One region of the Peribacillus sp. SIMBA_075 genome, then DNA from elsewhere that is predicted to be linked to it. Evidence: riboswitches for the same ligand, from Rfam matches in the RefSeq annotation. Region 1 holds a riboswitch; each other region holds the start of a gene.

Region 1 (5,879 bases):
TCAGAGAAAAAGTTGCGTTTTGAAACATTGAGTGTTCATGGCGGTCTGCAAGCTGATGAAACAGGTGCCCGGGCAGTCCCTATCTACCAAAGCAATGCATACTTGTTCAAAGACACAGACCATGCAGCGAATTTATTTGGTTTAAAGGAGAATGGTTATATATATACACGACTCCATAATCCCACGGTCAGTGTTTTTGAGGAAAGAATGGCCTTATTGGAAGGCGGTATCGGCGGATTGGCAACTGCAAGCGGAATGGCAGCCATCTCACTGTCAATCCTGAATATTGCCGGTGCAGGGGATGAAATTGTTTCAGCCTCTACATTATATGGCGGCACGTATAATCTTTTTGAAAATACTCTTCCTAAATATGGGATTAAGGTGAAGTTCGTTTCACCTGATGACCCAGAAAGTTTCAAAAGGGCAATTACGCCAAGAACAAAAGCCATATTTGCTGAAACGATCGGAAATCCAAGTTTGAGGGTCCTTGATATAGAAGCAGTAGCGGACATCGCCCACGAAGCCGGGATACCTTTAATTATCGATAATACCTTCGCTACACCGTATCTATGCAGACCAATTGATTTTGGGGCGGATATTGTCATCCATTCCGCTACAAAATGGATTTTGGGAAATGGAACGACGTTAGGCGGTGTCATAGTGGATGGAGGGAAGTTCGACTGGAACTCGCCAAACTACCCTGGCTTTACGGAGCCAGACCCAAGCTACGACGGTCTTGTATACGCCGATGCAGTTGGACCTGCTGCTTTTATAACGAAAGCCCGAGTGCAGTTGCTTCGTGATTTAGGTCCTGCGCTAAGTGCCCAAAGTGCATTCCAGTTTACGCTTGGACTTGAAACGCTGCATGTAAGAATGAAAGAGCATCTTTCGAACACCAAGTCTGTTATTCAATATTTGGAAAATCACCCTGCCGTGACTTGGGTTTCACATCCCGGTAAAGAGGATCATCCAGATAAAGCCCTTGCGGACAAATACTTGCCTAAGGGAGCAGGATCTGTTGTGACTTTTGGAATACAGGGTGACCGCGAAGCCGGGGCAAAACTTATCAATTCGGTGGAATTATGGTCCCATGTAGCTAATGTAGGGGATGCTAAGAGTTTAATCATCCACCCTGCCAGTACGACCCACCAACAATTGAATGATGCAGGTCTGGCGAAAGCGGGAGTGCGTGCTGATCAGGTCCGTTTATCCATCGGGATTGAAAATGCAGAGGATTTAATAGAAGATTTAGAGCAGGCAATTGAAAAAGCGACGAATATCGTCTCCCTGACGTCTAAAACGGTTTAAGCAAAAAGTCCAGTTCATTCTTTTACTAGAAATAATATACATTGCACTCCTTTTTTATCTATGATAAAATTTCCCCATACTAAAGAACTTAATGTTGTACAAATATTCTATATATTAGCTCTTATCAAGAGAGGTGGAGGGATGTGCCCGATGAAACCCGGCAACCGACAAGGAGATTCCTTGGAAAGGTGCCAATTCACACAAAGTTTAATTACTTTGGAAGATGAGAGGAAGGCCAGCTTCTTCACCTGCCTTTCTGCTCATGCAGAAAGGTTTTTTCTATTTCATTTGGGAAAACCTTCATGAAAGGAAAAAATGGTATTAAAAACTGACTAATAATGTAGAGAAATCAACTAAGTTCATAGGTTTTATTGGATAAAAGAGGTGAGCATTAATGATTACATTGACGAAAGTAAGTAAGCTTTTCCGAACAGGAAAAGGAAACGGTGAGACTATTAAGGCAGTAAATAATGTGAATGTTGAAATAAATAACGGCGAGATTTTCGGTATTATTGGTTACAGCGGAGCGGGGAAAAGTACTTTGATCAGAATGCTCAATGGATTGGAAACACCTACAGAGGGATCCGTTGTGGTGGCTGGGAAGGAAGTTTCAAAAATTAAAGGGGCTCAGCTCCGTAAGGCACGTCAGGAAATCAGCATGATTTTTCAACATTTCAATCTATTATGGTCCAGGACCGTTCAGGAAAATATATCCTTCCCATTGGAAATTGCAGGAGTTTCAAAACTTGAACGCACCAGGCGTGTGAACGAATTGATCAAGTTAGTCGGATTGGAAGGCAGAGAAAAGGCATATCCTTCGCAATTAAGCGGAGGGCAAAAGCAAAGGGTGGGAATAGCCAGGGCCCTTGCAAATGATCCTAAGGTCCTGCTTTGTGATGAAGCGACTTCTGCCTTAGATCCACAGACTACCGATTCCATACTCGAATTGCTTGTTGACATCAATCAGCGCCTGGGGTTGACGATTGTTCTGATAACACATGAAATGCATGTAATACGTAAAATCTGTCATCGCGTGGCCGTGATGGAAAACGGGCAAGTCGTTGAAGAGGGACCTGTCCTGGATGTATTCAAGAATCCTAAAGAACAAATGACGAAGCGTTTCGTGCAACAGGTAACGGAACCAGAAGAAACGAAAGAAACGATGGACCATTTGCTTGAACGCTTTCCTGCAGGTAAAGTGATTCAATTGACTTTTGTAGGTGATCATGCAGAAAGCCCGTTGATCACCAAGCTCGTACGTAACTTCGAGTTGGATGTCAATATCGTTCAAGGTAAAATATCCCAAACAAGAAGCGGTTCATATGGAACGTTGTTTATCCACCTTGATGGTAATGAGGATGAAATGCTCCGCGCAATAGAATTCATAAAAGCACAGCAGGTAGGCGTGGAGGTGATTACTCATGCTTGAAGAATTATTGCCGAATGTAGATTGGGAATCCATTTTAGAAGCAACGAAAGAAACGCTTTATATGACAAGCATCTCTGTAGTGGCTACCTTCTTTATAGGCATACTATTAGGGCTGATCCTGTTCTTGACAGGGAAAGGGAATATATGGGAAAATCGGGCGGTCAATGCGGTCATTGGTGCTTTCGTTAATATATTCCGTTCCATTCCATTTCTTATTTTGATCGTGCTGCTCATTCCTTTCACTAAAGCGCTTGTCGGTTCCATGATTGGTGAGAATGCAGCATTGCCAGCACTTATTATCGGGGCGGCGCCATTTTATGCGCGTATGGTTGAAATTGGTCTCCGTGAGATCGATAAAGGTGTAATTGAAGCGGCTAAATCCATGGGGGCAAAAACGAGTACGATCATTTGGAAGGTCCTTCTTCCAGAGTCGATGCCGGCCCTTATTTCCGGGATTACGGTAACTTCGATTGCATTGGTCGGCTATACCGCAATGGCCGGGGTCATCGGCGCAGGCGGGCTTGGTAATCTAGCCTATCTAGACGGCTATCAAAGAAGCAACAATGACGTTACGTTAGTAGCGACTATCGTTATTCTGATTATCGTCTTCATTATTCAAATTATTGGAGATGTGATTACATCTAAATTAGACAAAAGATAAAGGGAGATGAATAGGATGAAAAAGTTTTTAGGATTTGCATTAATCCTTGTTTTATCGATTGCTCTGGCAGCTTGTGGAGCCGATAAGGACAAAAGTGGCAGCGATACAGAAAAGGAAACGAAGAAATTAGTTGTAGGGGCATCCAATGTTCCGCATGCTGAGATTCTTGAAAAAGCTAAACCTCTTCTTAAAGAAAAAGGAATAGATTTGAAAATTGAAAAATTCCAGGATTATGTTTTACCGAATAAGGCTTTAAATGATAAGGAATTGGATGCTAACTATTTTCAGCACCTACCTTTCCTTGAGGCGGCCAATAAAGAGAATGGATATCATTTAGTCAACGCGGGCGGAATTCACATCGAGCCTATCGGACTATATTCACAAAAATATAAAAGCATCGCTAAACTTCCGGAAGGGGCAACAATCATTATGAGCAGCTCGGTTGCTGACCACGGACGTGCGTTATCTCTGTTGGAAAAGAATGGCCTGATCAAGTTGAAAGAGGGCATCGATAAAACGACAGCAACAACAAAAGACATCGTTGAAAATAAGAAAAACCTTAAATTTGATGCTAATTATGAAGCAGCTTTACTTCCAAAGATTTATGAGAGTGGCGAAGGGGATGCAGTTCTGATCAACTCTAACTATGCAATCGACGCAGGCTTGAATCCATTGAAGGATTCGATTGCCATTGAAGATTCAAAATCACCATATGTGAACGTTATTGCGGTTAACAAAGGTGATGAAAATAAAGAAGAAATCAAAACTCTGGTAGAAGTATTGCATTCTAAAGAGATTCAAGATTTCATCCTTAAAGAATATGATGGTGCAGTTGTACCGGTTGATAAATGATTCAAGAAATGGCGGCCTGATAAATTCAGGTCGTTTTTCATGTTTAATCCCGAATCTGAAGGGTAAATAATTATTGAAGGAAATAAAATGATACACAAATTTGAAAGGATGGTTCACTATCAATACTCTTGATTTAAATGTAACAAGCGAAATGGAAAAGGCGATGCAGTCTTCACATGGGATTGGCTACAGTGAGTACAGTAGGAACTTAGACCTCCGTATCGAGGTTGAGAAGGAACGAGATAGGGAACATGTAAAGTGCAACAAAATGGTCCTGGATCTTCAACGCAAAATTCACGTCTAAGCATATAAAAGAGTTCTTTAAAAGATCGGTCTGTAGAGGTAAAATGGAAAGTGGTCCGGAAAATAAGGGTTTCCTTATTGGATAAACTTACATAATGCCTGACAGTCCGATTTTTTTCTTTCCAAACCGGAACGTTCATACCTTCCAATCGAATCTGTCGAACATATATTAATAAGAACGAAGGTTTGCCGAATAATAAGATAATTTTAACAAAAGCTAAAATACGGCTGAATATGCTGTAAATATGCCCTATCTGTTAGTATCCTAAGAATAGGACAGGTTTTTACTATGTAATAAGTGGAAACCCCTATCTATATTAGTTGATTCTAAATTGGATTTGTTATAAAATTGGAATGAGAATAAATTGAGAATGCTTTTATGCAAATTATAGTAAAGAAAGTTATCTTTACTTTCTGGTAATAAAATAGGAATTAGTTCACGGAGGTATTATTATGTCAGCTTCTACATTAACGGTTAAAGATCTTCACGTATCAATTGAAGGTAAAGAGATTTTAAAAGGGGTAAACCTTGAAGTTAAAGGTGGAGAAATCCATGCGATCATGGGGCCAAATGGAACTGGTAAATCCACTTTATCATCAGCAATCATGGGTCACCCAAAATATGAAGTGACAAGCGGAAGCATCACATTCGATGGGGAAGACGTATTGGAAATGGAAGTCGACGAGCGCGCTCGTGTAGGTCTATTCCTTGCTATGCAATATCCAAGTGAAATCAGTGGCGTTACAAACGCTGACTTCTTACGTTCTTCCATTAACGCACGCCGTGAAGAAGGCGATGAAATTTCATTGATGAAATTCATCCGTCAAATGGATCAAAAAATGGAATTCCTTGAAATGGATGAAGATATGGCGCAACGCTATTTAAATGAAGGTTTCTCCGGCGGAGAGAAAAAACGTAACGAGATTCTTCAATTAATGATGATTCAACCTAAAATTGCAATTTTAGATGAGATTGATTCAGGGCTTGACATCGATGCACTTAAAGTTGTTTCAAAAGGAATCAACGAAATGCGCGGAGAAGACTTTGGATGCTTGATCATCACTCACTACCAACGTCTATTAAATTACATCACTCCTGATTATGTACACGTAATGATGCAAGGACGTGTCGTAAAATCAGGCGGTCCTGAACTTGCTGCCCGCTTGGAAGCGGAAGGTTATGATTGGATCAAACAAGAATTGGGCATTGAAGACGAAACTGTTGGCGAAGAAGCGTAAGTAGGAGGATTTGCAATGACTACAGAAACGAAATTACCGATTGAACAAGAGGATATAAGCTCTTATTCAACTAAAAATAATGAGCCA
Region 2 (5,879 bases), on a different contig from region 1:
GCATCGCTGCTTCAGCTATCTTTCCAAGACTCATTCCTTTGTTCACAAAGTCTTCTGTAATCGGAGAATAGGTAATAATATCTTCATTGGTGAATGTCCTTATTTTCTCAAGCACTGATATCGGATTTTGCTTTAACAATACAGCTGCGGCTAGGGCTTTGAATGTAGATGCATACGCAAATCGTTCGTTCTCACGAAATTCCACGGTTTCTTTCGTTCCTGTATCAATGGCATAGACCCCAAGCCTTGCATCATATTCCTTCTCAAGTTGTTTAAATTTCTCCATTACGGTTTCTTTTGCCGTAATATTTTCTGACGTTTGGTTAGTTCCCCCGGTATGTTCTGTTTCTGCTTGTTGTACAACCTGTTTTTTCTCATCTGAGCAGCCTGCAACCATAAGCACCAATCCTATTGGTGCCAGTATTTGATAAAACCATCTTTTGTTCATGATATAAACCTCCTAATTATTTGATTAGACTCTTATGTACGAATTGAAAAAACAACCTCATGCAAGGAGTTTTAACAGATTACGTTTGTAGTCTGATTACATCTGTAGTATAGTATTACATATGTAATCAAGAAAAGTCAATTCTTAATTTTTTAACCATCAAGCTACTAGAAATATGCTATATACCTGTTTTTTAAAATTTAAAAATCAAGAGAGTAGGTATTGAAGGACATGTTTTTAACTCATTTTATATTAGGTTTATTGGTGTCTTCATTTTCCGTTACTGTTATCCTACTTATACGAAAATGGTTTGGAAGACAATTAACAGCAAAATGGCACTATCATTTGTGGATGTTTCTTTTTATGGCTTTAGCACTTCCATTCATACCTACTGATTTATATAATTTTAATTCTGTCTTTAGCAGTGGGGATATAAATCAGATTCATGCAGCCAGCTCTAATACGGAAAAAACTGGAACTGATATGATGCAGGGCCTACACCTCATACAAGACTTTTCTGTATCGGTCAATCGGCCGAACCTGTCCTTACTTAATATGGGGGTGATGGGTTTATGGATATCAGGGATGCTTTTATTTACCTTTACTATGGTTCGTGGATGGCTCACAATTAGAAGGATAAAGAATTATTCTTCTCCGTTTTCCAATCAAGAAGTTCTCGTGCTTTTCGAAGAATGCAAGAAAAGACTACGGATAAAAAAATCAATGGAGATCGTTATTTCGAAAAGAGTCCAATCTCCAATGATATTCGGACTTTTTCAAACATATATCGTCATACCTGCTCAGCATGAAAACTGGCTTAGCTTGAAAAATTACGAGTATATCTTTCTTCATGAACTGAATCACTATAAAAACAAGGATTTGCTGACAAATTACTTGATATTATTCTATCAAATCATTTATTGGTTTAATCCCCTTGTTTGGCTTGCTTTTAGAGAAATGAGATTGGATCGGGAAATCGCATGTGATACATCTGTTTTACAGTTACTGGATGATAACTCTTTTAGTGAATATGGAAATACTATCATTAATTTTTTGGATCTTTCAAAACGGTCAAGTAATCTACAGTTAGTGACACAACTAAACGGTTCGAAGCTTCAAATCAAAAAACGAATTGAACAAATTTCTGCCTATAAGCATTCCGCAAAAAAATCAATAAGGAAAAGCGTCTTTATTTATGTGTTGGCCACTATCATTTTGACAATCCAATTACCTATCGTTTTCGCATTTGCGACGGAAAACGACCGATACTATTTTAAAAATGACGGAGCAGTTTATGAGGATTTACATCAATTCTTTAAAGGGTATGAAGGAAGCTTTGTTTTATATGATCAAAACGCACAGCAATATCGCATTTATAATGAAGAAAAAAGCACTTTGCGGATATCACCTGATTCCACATACAAAATCTATAGTGCCTTATTTGCTCTAGAATCAAATGTGATATCACCCGAAGAATCCAAACTTTCATGGGATGGGACTGAGCAGCCCTATGAAGCTTGGAATATGGATCAGGATGTCTCATCTGCTTTACAAAAATCTGTAAACTGGTATTTCCAGGAATTAGATCGCAGGACAGGATTTGAAACAATTCAATCCAATCTACAAGCGATAAACTATGGGAATTCCGATGTATCTGGGGAATTGGGTGAATTCTGGAACGAATCCTCATTAAAAATTTCTCCAGTCGAGCAAGTCCAGCTGCTGCAAGCCTTTTATAACAATCAATTTGGATATAAGGAAAGGCATATCCAAGCCGTTAAGGAAGCACTGCTCATAGAAAAGAATGAGGAAGCTCGCCTATCAGGAAAAACAGGTACAGGAACAGTGAATGGAAAAAACATCAATGGTTGGTTTATCGGTTACGTAGAGACGAAGAACAATACTTATTTCTTTGCTACCAATATACAAAATGAAGATGATTCATCTGGAAGCAAGGCGGGAGAAATTACTTTATCAATTTTAAAAGATTTAGGAATCTATAAAGAAAATGGAGGGGAGAAAAATGGAGAAAAACATTCCTAGCATATCAGAGTCAGAATGGGAAATCATGAACGTGCTTTGGGATAAAGCCCCTCAAACAGCAAATGACATCATAGTTTCCTTACAGGAGAGTACCGATTGGAAGCCGAAAACCATACGTACCCTTCTCGATCGATTGGTTCAAAAAGATGTAGTAGGTGTCAATAAAGATCAAAGAGTTTACACCTTTTACCCGCTCTATACACAGGAGGAGTGCCAGCGTGCCGAGACCGAATCATTTATCAAACGTATCTATGGAGGGGCCATGAAATCCATGCTGGTCCAATTCATTCACGAAGATGCCCTATCTGATGATGATATCAATGAACTGCGCTTTATTTTAAATAAGAAACCTAAAAAGTAATAATATTTAAAAAAGCGATTTGGGATTTTTCCAAATCGCTTTTTTCGGTCAAAATCGAAATAACGGCGGACATATTTCCCATGTAATGATCTGTGTGGTTTGATACGAAAAAAATCAGAACTTTCGTCTTAATAATAGTTATGCATGAATTTAATTCAATAGATGTTTTTTATCACGCTTCTTGATAGTGAAGGCTTCTGCAGGGCCTGGAACAAGCAATCGCAAAGGCTACAGGAATAAAACATTTAACGCAATCATCCGCAAATTCAAATTAATTGAACAATTTTTTGATTGACACTGCCATACGGTCATGATAAGATCACTCTCATACTATATTTACTGAATTTAAAATATTTCGTTTAATTGAATATAATGTTTGACTCTTATCAAGAGAGGTGGAGGGACTGTGCCCTGTGAAGCCCGGCAACCGTCAGTTATTTAACTGATATGGTGCCAATTCCTGCAAAGCAATGTGCTTTGGAAGATGAGAGAAAGGATTGTTTAACCAACCTTTCTACTCATGTGTAGAAAGGTTTTTTTGAGGAGAAAAAACTTTCCTTTCCCCTACAGACTAACATACTAAGAGCTGCTGCCAGCATTAATTTCAGGTATTACAGTTACAACAATCCTTCTAGTTGGTTGCGGGGGTTGGTGCAGGTGGTTTAGGTAATTTGTTATATCTTGAAGGGTTTCAGCTCAATAATAATGATGTTTAGTCATTGTTTTTTATTCAATTTATAGGTGATATATGTACAACAAAAATAGATAAACGATAAGGGAGAAATGAATTATGAAAAAGTGGATATCAACTTTAGCAGTTTCCTCAGCATTAGTATTAAGTTTAGCAGCTTGCGGTACGACTAACAGCGGATCAGATTCTTCAGACAAAGAAAAGAAAATCCTTGTGGGTGCATCAAACATTCCACATGCTGAAATTTTAGAACAGGCAAAGCCATTATTAAAGGAAAAGGGAATTGATTTAGAAATTAAAACATTCCAAGATTATATTATTCCGAACACAGCGTTAGCTGATAAAGAGATTGATGCAAATTATTTCCAACACGTTCCATATCTTAAATCAGTGTTAAAAGAGAATCCAGACTATGACTTTGTAAATGCGGGTGCTATTCATATTGAGCCAATCGGCATTTACTCTAAAAAGTATGATAGCTTAAAAGATCTTCCAAAAAACGGTACAGTTATTATGCGTAATGCTGTAGCTGAACAAGGACGTATTCTATCTATTTTTGAAAAAGAAGGCGTTATTAAGCTAAAAGAAGGCATCAATAAAACAGAAGCTACGATTAATGATATTGTAGAAAATCCTAAAAACTTAACTTTTAATGCAGATATAGAAGGTGGCCTATTACCTCAAATTTATAATAACAACGAAGGTGATGCGGTTGTTATTAATGCGAACTATGCGTTAGATGCAGGGCTAGATCCGCTTAAAGACCCAATCGCTGTTGAATCGGGTGAAGATAATCCATATGCAAACATTATCACTGTACGTAAGGGCGATGAAAATAAAGAGACAGTAAAAGCGTTAGTAGAAGTACTTCGCTCTAAAGAAATACAAGACTTCATTACTAAAAAATATAAAGGTGCAGTCATACCAGTATCTAAATAAAACACCCTTTCATGAACTATACCCCGAATAATGGACACTTCGAAAAAGGTCCATTACTCGGGGTTCTTCTATGTCTATACACTAGAAAAGCAAAAAATCCGTTTACAAAAAGCTGCTTAATAGAAGATACAAAAACTTAAAGCGTAAATTTCTTAAACATAAATACTTAACTAAACTCAAAGTCTTAAGGAGGAAGCCCTACTATGAATTTTAAAATGCAAAACAAACAAAATCTACTAATTGAGAGAATTACGGATCAACATCTAGTTATTCTGTGTGGATATTGCCGTCGTCACGGTCAATCCTCTCCATGTCAAAAGAAACTAAGAAAATCGTGATAATATGCAATCCAAAAGTGATATAAAGATTACATAAAATATTGGATAAGATATACCAATCAATATTTGTAAGTAGTCATATCTAGTCGACACCTACGTATGTAATCACCGAAAAGCCTTTCCCATGAAAGAAATTAAAAGAATCCTTTGATAAGAAAGATAATAGATGGGAAGAATAACATTAACTGTTGTTCCTTTATTCATTTCACTTTCAATAACTATCTTTCCTTGATGTGCTTTCACAATTTCATAGCAGATCATTAACCCTAAGCCAACCCCTTTTTCTTTGATACTATAAAAAGGTTCTCCAAGATATGGGATACGTTCTCTTGGAATCCCACATCCTTGATCGATAAAACAAATACTTACTTGATGACTATCAAGTGTATCGATTTGAACCAAAATTTCTCCTCCCGTTGACATCGCTTCAATTGCATTTTCTAAGATATTGATAAACACTTGTTTTATTTGGTTTCCTTCACAAGGTATGTAGGGAATTTCTGATTTAAGCTCTGTTCTGATCTGTATATTTTTCATCATTGCTTGAGGTTGCAGTAGCGTTATAACTTGTTCTGCTAACATGCTCAAATTATTGAGTTGAACCTTTACTGCTTGTGGTTTAGCTACTATCATAAATCTATTTGTGATTACTTCTATTTGTTCAATTTCTGATGATATTACATCTATGTACCACTGATTTTCTTTATTTTTCATTGATTGTATTAGTTGTATAAATCCTTTAATAGTTGTAAGTGGATTTTCATGAGCTATTGCTGTAGCTAATTTTCCTACCACATCCAGCTTCCCTGATTTTCGCAGTAACTCTTCCGTTTTTAAACGTTCAGTGATATCTCGAGTAATAACCATTGCAACTTCTTTTTCACCTAATCTAAAGATATCGATGATTAACTCAGTATCTATTTTCTCTTCTATTTTAAAAACATATTCGTCTCGCAAAGTGAAGTAATGTTTTCCCTTTTCGAAATCTTTTATAATGTTTATAGTTTTAATGTTTTCAGGAAGAAAATCCATAACAGATATGGAAAGAATTTTTTCCTT
Region 3 (5,879 bases), on a different contig from region 1:
TTTAGTTTTATAGCCTTTAGGTTGCTCTGCTAACAATAATTCACTATTTTTATTATGAAAAATATCGTACACTGCTTCAGGGTACTCAAGTGAAAAGTAAATTTTTTGAGTGTTTTCTTGTAAGATTTCGTATATGTCTACATCGATTTCGTAATTCATAAGAAAAGTTAATTCCTTATTCTTAGGAATATAATTCATTTCGAAATTTGTTATGCTAAATTTAGGGGGGCGCAACTTGTTTTCTAATGATTTGTTTTTCTGAATAGATGAATTATTCTGTTCAGATTCAATTGGATTATTGGCACTTCTTTCACTTGTCTTTTCTGAAGAATTACACCCCATTAGAAGGGACATACAAAAGATAAAAGGACAAATATATTTTAGAAGCATATTTTAACACCTCTGTTTATTAGTAAAAAAAATCTTTAAATCTCGAAATATCATTATTGTTTAACTTTTTCGCTCCATGTTGCATAAGTATAATTAGCAGTTGTAGTAGTTCCGTTTGTTAAATTACAAGGTGCAACAACTTTATAACGAGTTCCTGTGGCTTTTACCCATTTACTTCCTGCAGTTAATTTCCATTTTCCCTTCGGAATAGACCAAGTTGTAGAAAGAGTTTTTGTACTATTATATCCATACCCGACATTAGCTGTTATTTTTGCCCCTGTTTGTAGTACTTTAAATGATGCTTCTCCTCCTATACTTACTGTAGCAGCATAAGAAATTTGAACAGATCTAGTAACACTATCAGTAACACTACTATTATTTGTTGCATAATGTGTAAATTCAGTTTTTGTTGAAGTTGTTTTAGATTTATAAGATGTTGTGTAAGTCCCTACTTCTGTACAAGCAAATGGTTCTATTGCAATAGGGTCTTTACTTGTTTCTGCTTTTGCCTCTGATAATGAAAAACCTGAAAATAACGTGAAGCATAGACTTGTTGATAATAATATTTTTGAAAATCCCAAGAATCCCACCTCATTTTATGTATTTAACTTCTTTGTTAATGATATTTTGAATTATATGAATAATCAATATTTAATTAACATTTTTTTCATAATTAGTTAATTAAAGTTGAGGCCCTCCAGAGATATTATCCCCTCTAAGTAGACAGTGTAAAAGGCTACAGATAATCTGTAGCTGTTATAACTGAGCGACTTCTATGTTGTGGAGAATGAGCAAATCATTATAAAATAGAGAAAGAATTATATTTATATAATAAAAAAAACCGTCAATTGACTATACTGTGAAAATGTTTAGAATGATGGAAAATATGGTTGACTTTAGGGAAATTAGAATATATAGTGAAGGACATAATTAAATATAACGTTAATTCTTATCAAGAGATGTGGAGGGACTTGGCCCTATGATACCTCGGCAGCGGGTTTTTACTTTTGTAAAAATACTGTGCTAATTCCAACGGACGAAAGTTTGAAAGATAAGAAGGAGCTTTTCTTAGATAATTAATTTAAGAGTTTACTCTTTTTTATGTCTAAAAGAGGCCTCTTCTGTCTGATGACGGAGGAGGCCTCTTTTGTTTATTCAGAATGTATATGGTTATTTGGAGAATTGGTGCATTAACTCGTAAGTTTCGATCATTAATCATGAGTTGTGAGTATTTACTCGTGAGTTTCATGCATTTACTCGTGAGTTTCGTGCATTTACTCGTGAGTTTCGAAAATTTAACCCGATCATTATGAAACTTTGCAAAGCTCTTCTCTGATAATGAATTTGTACAAATAAACAGCATGGGGGGAGATTGGATGATAGAGTTTCAAAATGTTAAAAAGGTTTATCAAACAAAGAAACAGACTGTCGAGGCTTTGAAGGGCATTAATTTGACAGTGGAAAAGGGGGATATATTCGGTGTAGTCGGTTATAGCGGAGCCGGGAAGAGTACATTGATCAGGTTGGTCAATTTGCTGGAACACCCTTCAGATGGTCAGGTGATTGTTGGCGGCAAGGATTTAACCAAATTGAACCCAAAGGAATTACGGGCTGAAAAGAAAAAAATCGGGATGATCTTTCAGCATTTCAATTTGCTTAACTCAAAGACCGTTTTTGATAATATCGCCATGCCGCTCGTTTTGTCCGGAACCCCTGGTAAAGAAATCAAAAAGCGGGTAGGCGAGCTGTTAGAGTTCGTTGGCTTATCAAGCAAGTCAAAGAGTTATCCGGAACAATTATCCGGCGGTCAAAAGCAGCGGATCGGAATTGCGAGGGCATTGGCTACCAATCCATCGATCTTATTGTGTGATGAAGCTACATCTGCATTAGATCCACAAACAACGAGTGCAGTACTGCAGCTCTTAAAAAAAATTAATAAAGAATACAATATTACCATTCTGCTAATCACTCATGAAATGTCTGTCATCAGGGAAATTTGCAATAAGGTAGCGGTCATGGAGGGCGGATGCGTCGTTGAACAAGGTTCGGTTTTCGAAGTTTTTGCGAAGCCGCAAACGGATATTTCAAAAAACTTCGTGAGAACGGTCATACATGACGAGATTCCACAAAGTTTCCTGAAAAGTATAGGGTCCCATATCCCGATTATTTGGAAAATTAATTTTATTGGGACTACTTCGGGTACTCCTTTACTTTCAACCATCTCGAAGAAATATGATGTTCATTTAAGTGTATTATCAGCCAATATTTCTGAAATTCAAGAAACGCCTTTTGGGAATTTGATCATCGAAGTGACAGGTGACAAAAAAGAGGTGGGCAAGGCTTATCAATATATTAAAGATGAGGGGATTCTCGTCCAGGAGGTGCAGGTAAATGGGTAATACGCTTTGGGGAATGGAAATAACGGCAGAGCAGCTGTCGACCGCTTTCGGTGACACACTTTATATGGTAGCCATCTCATTGGTATTTTCCGGATTGATTGGGCTCCCGCTAGGTATCCTGCTTGTCATTACTAGAAAGGGTCATATCCTGGAGAATAAATGGATCTTTAATGTATTGAATCCGATCATCAATATATTGCGGTCGGTTCCTTTCATCATCTTGCTTGTAGCACTGATTCCGTTTACTAGAATGATTGTAGGCAGTGCGATCGGAACGAATGCAGCCATTGTTCCGCTTATCTTTTACGCGGCTCCTTATATTGCCCGGCTTGTGGAGAACTCCCTGTTGGAAGTGGACAAAGGGATCATCGAGGCAGCTCAGGCAATGGGGGCGACGACATGGCAAATCATTTATCGCTTTTTGATTCCCGAGGGACTTAGTTCGTTGATCCTTACATTTACAACAGCGACAATCGGGCTGGTTGGTTCTACAGCCATGGCAGGTGCTGTCGGTGCAGGCGGGGTAGGAGATTTAGCCTTGGCTTACGGTTATCAAAGGTTCGATACGATGACGATGGTCGTCACAGTGGCGGCGCTCGTGATCATCGTTCAATTATTGCAAACCACCGGGAATTTCGTTTCAAAAAAAATCAGAAGAAGATAAAAATAACAGGAGGTTGGGGAAATGAAGAAAATCTTATTAACGATCATAGTATTGGCATTGGCCATCGTGTCAGCAGCATGTGGGAACGAAGAGGGTGCATCAGGCAGTTCGGATGATGTGAAAACAGTGAAAGTGGGTGTCAGCAACGGGGATACGAGAACGTGGGAATACATTGTCAGCTTAGCGAAAAAGAAGGGGCTGAATATCGAACTGGTCACGTTTAATGATTATATCCAACCGAACCTTGCGTTAAGTGAAGGTGAAATTGATGCGAATTCATTCCAAACGGTCGCCTACTTCGATGAATTCATCCAAGATCAAAATTTGAAATTAGAGGCCATCGGGTCGACTGTAATTGCACCAATGGGCCTTTATTCGAAAAAACATAAAAGTCTTAAAAGTCTTCCAGATGGCGCGACTATAGCCGTTCCTAATGAAGCAACAAACTTTGGCCGTTCCTTACTCCTTCTTCAAGAAGCTGGATTGATTACATTGAAAGAGGAATTCAATGGATCGGGCTCTTTGGAAGTCATTAAGGATAATCCGAAAAAATTGAAAATCCAACCTGTTGCTGCCGGCAATACACCGCGTCTTTTGGATGATGCCGATGCTTCAGCCATTAATAATAACTTTGCCGTCGAAGCAGGACTTACATTAAAAGATTCTTTATTCCATGAAAGTAAAACGGCGAAACCATATATTAATATCATTGCAGTTAAAAAGGGAAATGCCGATCGTCCTGAGCTGAAAAAATTAGTGGAACTTTATCACTCGAAAGAAGTGGAGGCATTCATTAAAAAAACGTTTAAAGGAAACACCATTCCTGCATATGTTTCTGTAGATGAATTATTGAATTACCAGGATGCTTGGACAAAACCAGCCATTGAAAAATGATGATGAGGACAAAGTGAAGGGATGCCGGATGGATTGAAGGATGCCTATCCGGCTCTTTAAACCAATAAATGAAAAGGGAGATAAGAATATGGCGAGAGAATTAGTACGGGAGCAGCATCAGAAAATCATTGAAGATCACATCGACCTTCATTCCGAATTATATATCGGAACGAGTCAAGCCATTCATTCCAAACCCGAAATTGGGAATCAGGAGTTCTTCGCTTCCGACACGTTAACCGGAATACTCCAACATGAAGGATTTGAAGTGACTCGCAATATAGCTGGACATGAAACAGGATTCATCGCCAAAAAAACCTCTTCAAAGGAAGGACCCACAATTGCCTTTTTAGCCGAGTATGATGCATTGCCGGGTTTAGGTCATGCTTGCGGTCATAATATCATCGGCACAACGAGTGTTGCAGCAGGCATTTCCCTGGCTCAAGTGCTGGAGGAAACAGGCGGAGAGGTGATTGTTTTCGGTACACCGGCTGAAGAGGGAGGACCGAATGGAAGCGCAAAAGGCAGCTTTGTGAAGCACGGTCTATTTGATGGTGTGGATGCAGCCATCATCATCCATCCTGCAGGAAAAACGGGTATAACCAGTCCATTTTTGGCTGTCGATCCCCTTGATTTTCATTTTTACGGAAAATCAGCACATGCAGCTGCTGCTCCTGAACAAGGCGTGAATGCGCTTGACGGGGTGATTCAGCTGTTCAATGGCATTAATGCTTTGCGTCAGCAGCTTCCAAGCGAGGTCAAAATCCACGGAATCATCACCAATGGCGGGGAAGCGCCTAACATCATTCCTGAATATGCATCTGCCAGATTTTACATTAGAGCAACAACTTGGAAACTATGCCAAGAGGTATCCCGTAAAATACGTACTGTTGCTGAAGGGGCAGCACTTGCCACAGGAAGCACGGTTAAAGTCGAACGTTTCCAAAATGAAGTACTTGATTTTGTCATTAATCCAGTCCTGGATGAATTGTTAAAAGAAGAACTGGCTCAATTGGGGGAAACGGTGGCTCCACGAAAAGAGAGTGGTTTTGGCTCGACGGATGCGGGTAATGTAAGCCATGTAGTGCCGACAGCCCATCCTTATATAAAAATTGGACCGGATGAGTTGATTGCCCATACGAATGAATTCCGCAACTGTGCTAAGTCTCAAGCTGGGGACAAAGCCATCCTGACTGGTGCAAAAGCACTTGCGCTTACAGGTTATCGATTGATTTCGGATAAAGATCTGTTGGATAAGGTGAAAACTGCTTTTGATGAAGCGAAACAAACAGAAAAATAAAAAAGTGCTTACCCAAAAGCAGAATCAAAAAATATTAAATTCAAGAAAATCAAAACTTTGTGTTGACTACGGAGCACAGAGTTTGTAGTATAGGTAACAACAATACTTAGTAATTCAATAGGAATTATAGGTTAATTGACCGGAAAACCGGAGACTTTTCTTTAATGTAAAGAGATGTCACCGGTTTTTTTGTGAATGAGCCAGCCGGCAAATTCCGATTGAACTTATTTCAAGG
Region 4 (5,879 bases), on a different contig from region 1:
GCAACTACAAATGCGGTAAAAGCGTTCCAAAGGGAACAAAAAATTAAAGAAACTGGTACCATCAAAGATGATACTACCGTGAAATTGATGCAGGTCATACGGGAAAAAATACTAAAAAACGACACACAAGTGAAAAAAGCGGTTGAAGTATTAAAGAAAGAAATCAAATAAATGGAAAAGCCTGTCAGCGATTATCGATGGCAGGCTTTTTTGTCGTTCAATGAATAGTATTCCAATATAAGGTAAAAGATATGGTTAATTTTCCGATGAGGTGAGGTAATGAAAGAAAAGGTACTGTTCATATATCTAATGGTCTGGATTCTGGCAGGTTGCACCTATGCGCCTTTACCCAAACAAAATGGAAATGCAGGTACGGAAAAAAAGATAACCAAAGAAGTGATCCAAGAAGGCGTGAAAACATTTCTGTTAATTGGTGTTGATTCTCGCGGGGAGGAAAAATCTCGATCAGATGCGATTATACTGGCAAAATACTTTCCAGAGCAGGAAAAACTAAAGCTGGCTTCCATTATGCGTGATAGTTATGTGAAAATCCCTGGGGATAAATCAGCATATAACAAAATAAATGCTGCTTATTATTATGGTGGAAAGGAGCTGCTAAAGAAAACCATTCAGGAAAACCTTGATGTCAAGGTCGATCATGTTGCAGTAATTGACTTTCAGGGATTTGTGAAGATGGTGGATTTGCTTGCCCCTGAGGGGGTAGTGGTGGATGTGGATCAGGAAATTATTGATGATATGAGCATTCAAGCAAGCGTTGGTAAAAATGTTTTACATGGTGAGGAAATATTGAAATATGTCCGTTTTAGACATGACGATGAAAGTGATTTTGGAAGGGTAGAGCGTCAACAGGAAGTATTGGTTCAATTAAAATCAGCGTTTATAAATCAAATCTCGTCCTTCGAAGGGATAGCGGCCCTTCCTAGTATAATCGAACAAGGACTTTCGTATTTAAATACTGATATTGGGGTGAAAACGATAATGGAAATGGGTCCAGAAGCCGTCTTCCATAAACCGGACACCGTTGAAACTCTAAGGATCCCCGTAGAAGGAAGCTATAAAGATGAAATATATCCCCATACCGGAGCCGTGTTGGAAATGGACTATACTAAAAATAAGAAGGCACTTCAAGAATTTTTTACAAAATAAGAATAACTATTCATCATTTGTTATCGAAAACATCAATCGAAAGAGGTGATTTGTTCAAATCACTTAAATTATTTTATAATAGACCTCGCAAGAATATTACTATTTGATCTTCTTTTAAAAAACGAGAGGGATACTTAAATCCGTCTCGTCTTTTTATATCAATAAAATGACCTGGATCACTTAACAAAATGCGGAATGTTTTTTACAAAATCAGATGCAATGATGCCGTTTTCTGTAATGATGCCGGTAATTAGCTGATTTGGTGTAACGTCAAAGGCTGGATTGAATGTCTTCACGTTTTCCGGAGCGATCCGTACACCTTGAATGAAGGTGATTTCCGCTTCATCCCGTTCTTCGATCGGGATGGATGAGCCGGATTTGATAGAAAGGTCGAATGTGCTTGATGGAGCAGCCACATAAAAAGGGATACTAAAGTGCCTAGCTAATATGGCCAATCCCAATGTCCCGATTTTATTGGCTGTATCACCATTAGCCGCAATTCTGTCGGCCCCAACTATAATTCCATTGATCCGTTTCTGAAGAATCGTATGTGCAGCCATATTATCAGATATTAAGGTGACGTCAACTCCTGATTGCATCAGTTCCCAAGCAGTCAAACGCGCCCCTTGCAGGACAGGTCTGGTTTCACAAGCGTACACTTTTAGCGGAAAGCCCCTTTCTTTTGCAAGGTGGAATGGAGCCAAGGCTGTTCCATAACGGGCTGTGGCAATCCCACCAGCGTTGCAATGCGTTAGGATGGAATCACCTTTAGCGAATAAGGATAAACCATGTTCCCCAATTTTCCTGCACATTTCTTCATCCTCAGTAAAGATGGCTTTGGCCTCCGTTACAAGTGCTTCCTTGGCAGCTGAAATGCTTTGTGCTGCTTGCAAGGTGCTTTCCATCCTCCGTAATGCCCAAAAAAGGTTGACCGCAGTAGGCCTGGAAGAGGCGAGCTTTTCAATATGCCCCGTTACATTCTTCTTGAATTCCCCTAATTCAGTGGTTGTTTCCTGTTTGGCACCAAGTGCAACGCCAAATGCTGCCGTCAGTCCGATAGCTGGGGCGCCGCGTACCTTTAATGTCAAAATGCTGTCGTATACATCATCAACTGAATGAAGTTCAATGAATTCAGTTAAGGAAGGCAGGGCCTGTTGATTTAATAATGTAATATGGGTATCATCCCATTGGACTGAATATGGTAAGGGTGCTAGTGTCGTCATGTACAGGTCTCCTTTTAAAGGGTTGAATAAAATGGAAGTGTATGGTTTTTCAACGCATCAATGACAGCTGGAACATCCAATTCTTCCCGTTTTTTAATTAAAAAAGCACCAATCTTCAATGTTGTCGTTTTCGCAGCGATCCTAGATTCTTTATCTTCAATGACATTTAGATCGGCAACATGGGAAAGGCCGATGGTTCGCCGAATCAGTTCGCATCCGGCAAAACCGAATGCATCCCTTTTGAATTTAGCCAGTAAATAAGGTAGATAACCCTTCACATTGCGGAATGGGCTTATATTTTGGGTGTTCCATAGTTCAGTATATGCTTCTTCAAAGGTATTCCAAAATTGATGGAGGTGTGTGAAAATCTCTTCCTTTCCAGGGCCATTACGTGTGACTGCCTGAAAAAGAAGGTTGGCTGTGTATTGACCTAGGTCAAAACCAACTGGTCCATAAAAAGCAAATTCTGCATCAATAACCTTTGTTTCAGTTTCACTTGCAAATATACTTCCTGTATGTAAATCTCCATGAAGCAAGGATTCCTGCTCGGTTTCAAAGCTTTGTTTCAGCTTGGCGACTTCAAGTATCACATCTTGATCATTCCAAATACTTTTGGCGGCATCAGTCAATTCCACCTCGAAATCCCCGGGGAGCTCCTCGAAAAAAGGATCCGTGAAAATGTAGACTTCAGTGATTCTGCAAAGCTCCGGATTCGTGAAGTGTCGGGCCACTTCTTTTTTCGCAGAGGGTTCTAAATGATAATCGGATGTATAAAATGCCGTCTTCGCTACATACTCACCGATATGCTGTGAAAGCAATGGATATGGATCACCATCGATTAATCCTGTTCTAACGATTTTCAAGTGCGATAAATCTTCCATGACTGTGATCGCAAGCTGTTCATCCGAATAATAGACTTGCGGTACGAATTCGGGGCAATAGCTTTTGAAATGAATAAGTGCATTCGCTTCAATGGCAGCCCTTTTCAATGTCAGCGGCCAGCTTTCGCCAATTACCTTGGCATATGGGACAGCCTGTTTGATTATTATTCCTTTCTTTGTATCAGTTTCTGTAATATGAAAAACATAATTTAAGTTACCATCTCCGATTTCTTTACAGTTTAAACTGGCATCCGCATTGATCAACCCAAGTTTTTTTGCAAAGGTTACAGCTGTTTCGTTTGTCAATCTTTTGAAATTCGAATGGTTTTGAGTCATTTTTTTCCCTCCAGGTTCAAAATAAGAATAAAAAAGCCTCTTTCATATAGAAAGAGGCAGAAGTTTTGGCTTCGGACCTCTCATCTCCCAGAAAAATGAATTCTGGTGGAATTAGCACCGTGCTCTGTGGATTTTATAATCCGGCGGTGGATCCGCCCCATTTCACAATGGTATTACAGTCGGTTGCTGGGCTTCATAGGGCCTTTATCCCTCAGCCTGCTCTTGATAAGAGTATATGTATTCTGAAATTTTAATCTTCGGGAAAATAATATCAACTTTTTAAATAGTTTGTCAATGGGGAAATTAATAAAAGTCCGGCCGGCGATCTTCGAATACAGGTATTTTGTTACGTGCTTCCGTAACTTTAGTGAAGTCCAAGGTGCCTGTCAATAGTTCGTTTTCTTCTCCCGCTTCACTTACGATAACTCCCCATGGATCAATAATCAAGGAATGACCAGCAAATATATTATTGATATCCGAACCTGAACGATTAACGGCTACAACATAGGCTTGGTTCTCGATGGCACGACTAATCAATAAGGCTCTCCAGTGATCGAGTCTGGGCTTAGGCCATTCTGCGGTTACGAATAGAACTTCGGCACCTTGAACAGCATGGGCTCGCTGCCATTCAGGGAAGCGGATGTCATAACAAATGAATCCAGCACATATTTTTTCATCAAGAGTGAATAAACCTTCTTTTTCACCTGGCTGCAGGTAGCGATGTTCATCCATCAATTGAAATAAGTGAAGCTTATCATACTCTTTAATGAGTTTGCCATCCTTATTGATGATGATCATGGTGTTATAGAAACCCTTGCTCGTTTTTTTGGCAATGGAACCGCCTACGATGTGAATCTCGTGTTTCCTTGCCTGTGTTTTAAGGAATTCAATCGTTTTTTCCGCCTCTTGATCAGCAATCTCATTTAACCTGGTCAAGTCGTATCCAGTTGTCCAAAGCTCTGGTAAAATGACGATATCGGGTTCTGACCGTGCTGCTTCTTCCAACCATTGTTCCGCAACCTGAAAATTGATATCCGGTTGCCCGAATGCTATATCCATTTGAATACAAGCTATTTTCCACTTCATCGTTTAAAACCCCCACATGTAAAAAATGCTTTACAAGACTATGATAAACATATATCATTTGTGACTAGAATTTCAAGAAATTTCAGAGAAGGTGTATAAATGTTGCAATTCGAAAAATCCGGAAAGCTTCAGGACCTGCCAAAGCAGTTTTTTGCCTCACTTGTCGCAAAAGTCAATGCGATTACGGCGCAAGGACATGATGTCATTAATTTAGGCCAGGGAAATCCTGATCAACCGACGCCTGAACATATCGTGAAAAGTTTACAGACTGCCGCTGAAAGATCGATTAATCATAAATATTCACCATTCCGGGGACATCAATATTTAAAGGATGCCGCTGCCGTCTTTTATGAACGTGAATATGGAGTCAAGCTGGATCCAAATAGTGAAGTGGCGATTCTCTTTGGAGGAAAGGCAGGTCTTGTCGAACTGCCGCAGTGTTTATTAAATCCAGGTGATACGATCCTGGTTCCTGATCCCGGCTATCCGGATTATCTTTCAGGTGTAGTGTTAGCCCAGGCAAAAACCGAATTCATGCCCTTGACAGAAGAAAATGGTTTTCTTCCGAATTACAAAGTTATACATAAAGACGTGCTTGATAAAGCCAAAATGATGTTCTTGAACTATCCGAATAATCCCACTGGTGCTTCTGCAACTGAAAGTTTTTTTGATGAAACCGTCTCCCACGCAAGAGAGCATTCAATTTGTGTGGTCCACGATTTCGCTTATGGAGCGATAGGGTTCGACGGAAAAAAACCGACAAGCTTTCTCCAGGCAAAGGGAGCGAAGGATGTAGGAATAGAAATATACACACTATCGAAAACATACAATATGGCAGGGTGGAGAGTTGGCTTCGCAATGGGGAATAAAAGTGTCATAGAGGCTCTTGAACTATTACAAGACCATCTTTATGTGAGTCTCTTCCCGGCGATACAGGAAGCAGCGGCAAGTGCATTGCTTGACTCGCAGAGCTGTGTAGAGGAATTAGTGAAGATGTATGAGGGGCGCAGGAATGTTTTCATTGAGGGATTAAGGGCAATCGGCTGGGAAGTCAAAGCTCCTGAAGCATCATTTTTTGCCTGGCTCAAGGTACCAAAAGGTTTTACGTCAGAGAGTTTTGCAGACTATTTATTAACGCATGCCCACGTAGCTGTTGCCGCAGGGAATGGATTCGGTGAATTTGGCG

Evidence for each region. A riboswitch is a leader RNA that binds a small molecule or an ion and turns the genes downstream of it on or off. The one in region 1 is predicted to bind S-adenosylmethionine.
Region 2: it holds a riboswitch for S-adenosylmethionine, as region 1 does, so the genes downstream of both, SB775_RS19905 (ABC transporter permease) here and SB775_RS15010 (methionine ABC transporter ATP-binding protein) in region 1, are expected to answer to the same signal.
Region 3: it holds a riboswitch for S-adenosylmethionine, as region 1 does, so the genes downstream of both, SB775_RS10370 (methionine ABC transporter ATP-binding protein) here and SB775_RS15010 (methionine ABC transporter ATP-binding protein) in region 1, are expected to answer to the same signal.
Region 4: it holds a riboswitch for S-adenosylmethionine, as region 1 does, so the genes downstream of both, mtnK (S-methyl-5-thioribose kinase) here and SB775_RS15010 (methionine ABC transporter ATP-binding protein) in region 1, are expected to answer to the same signal.

The regions. Positions count from the first base shown of each region.
Region 1 is NZ_JAWRYN010000019.1:25,396-31,274, forward strand. Features, by position in the region: gene SB775_RS15005 (O-acetylhomoserine aminocarboxypropyltransferase/cysteine synthase family protein) at 1-1,308, shown strand, start outside; SAM riboswitch class I at 1,427-1,538, shown strand; gene SB775_RS15010 (methionine ABC transporter ATP-binding protein) at 1,703-2,737, shown strand; gene SB775_RS15015 (methionine ABC transporter permease) at 2,730-3,398, shown strand; gene SB775_RS15020 (MetQ/NlpA family ABC transporter substrate-binding protein) at 3,414-4,250, shown strand; gene SB775_RS34685 (YuzK family famiily protein) at 4,414-4,554, shown strand; gene sufC (Fe-S cluster assembly ATPase SufC) at 5,007-5,792, shown strand; gene sufD (Fe-S cluster assembly protein SufD) at 5,808-5,879, shown strand, end outside.
Region 2 is NZ_JAWRYN010000033.1:34,153-40,031, forward strand. Features, by position in the region: gene bla (class A beta-lactamase) at 1-397, opposite strand, end outside; gene SB775_RS19895 (BlaR1 family beta-lactam sensor/signal transducer) at 680-2,491, shown strand; gene blaI (penicillinase repressor BlaI) at 2,472-2,852, shown strand; SAM riboswitch class I at 3,233-3,343, shown strand; partial or broken gene SB775_RS19905 (ABC transporter permease) at 3,436-3,565, shown strand; gene SB775_RS19910 (MetQ/NlpA family ABC transporter substrate-binding protein) at 3,643-4,482, shown strand; partial or broken gene SB775_RS19915 (ATP-binding protein) at 4,926-5,879, opposite strand, start outside.
Region 3 is NZ_JAWRYN010000010.1:57,778-63,656, reverse strand. Features, by position in the region: gene SB775_RS10380 (hypothetical protein) at 1-390, opposite strand, end outside; gene SB775_RS10375 (hypothetical protein) at 444-971, opposite strand; SAM riboswitch class I at 1,337-1,448, shown strand; gene SB775_RS10370 (methionine ABC transporter ATP-binding protein) at 1,767-2,789, shown strand; gene SB775_RS10365 (methionine ABC transporter permease) at 2,803-3,453, shown strand; gene SB775_RS10360 (MetQ/NlpA family ABC transporter substrate-binding protein) at 3,475-4,347, shown strand; gene SB775_RS10355 (M20 family metallopeptidase) at 4,436-5,644, shown strand.
Region 4 is NZ_JAWRYN010000005.1:145,844-151,722, reverse strand. Features, by position in the region: gene SB775_RS06570 (lmo1851 family serine protease) at 1-171, shown strand, start outside; gene SB775_RS06565 (LCP family protein) at 280-1,167, shown strand; gene mtnA (S-methyl-5-thioribose-1-phosphate isomerase) at 1,344-2,390, opposite strand; gene mtnK (S-methyl-5-thioribose kinase) at 2,405-3,607, opposite strand; SAM riboswitch class I at 3,685-3,839, opposite strand; gene SB775_RS06550 (carbon-nitrogen family hydrolase) at 3,911-4,693, opposite strand; gene SB775_RS06545 (pyridoxal phosphate-dependent aminotransferase) at 4,793-5,879, shown strand, end outside.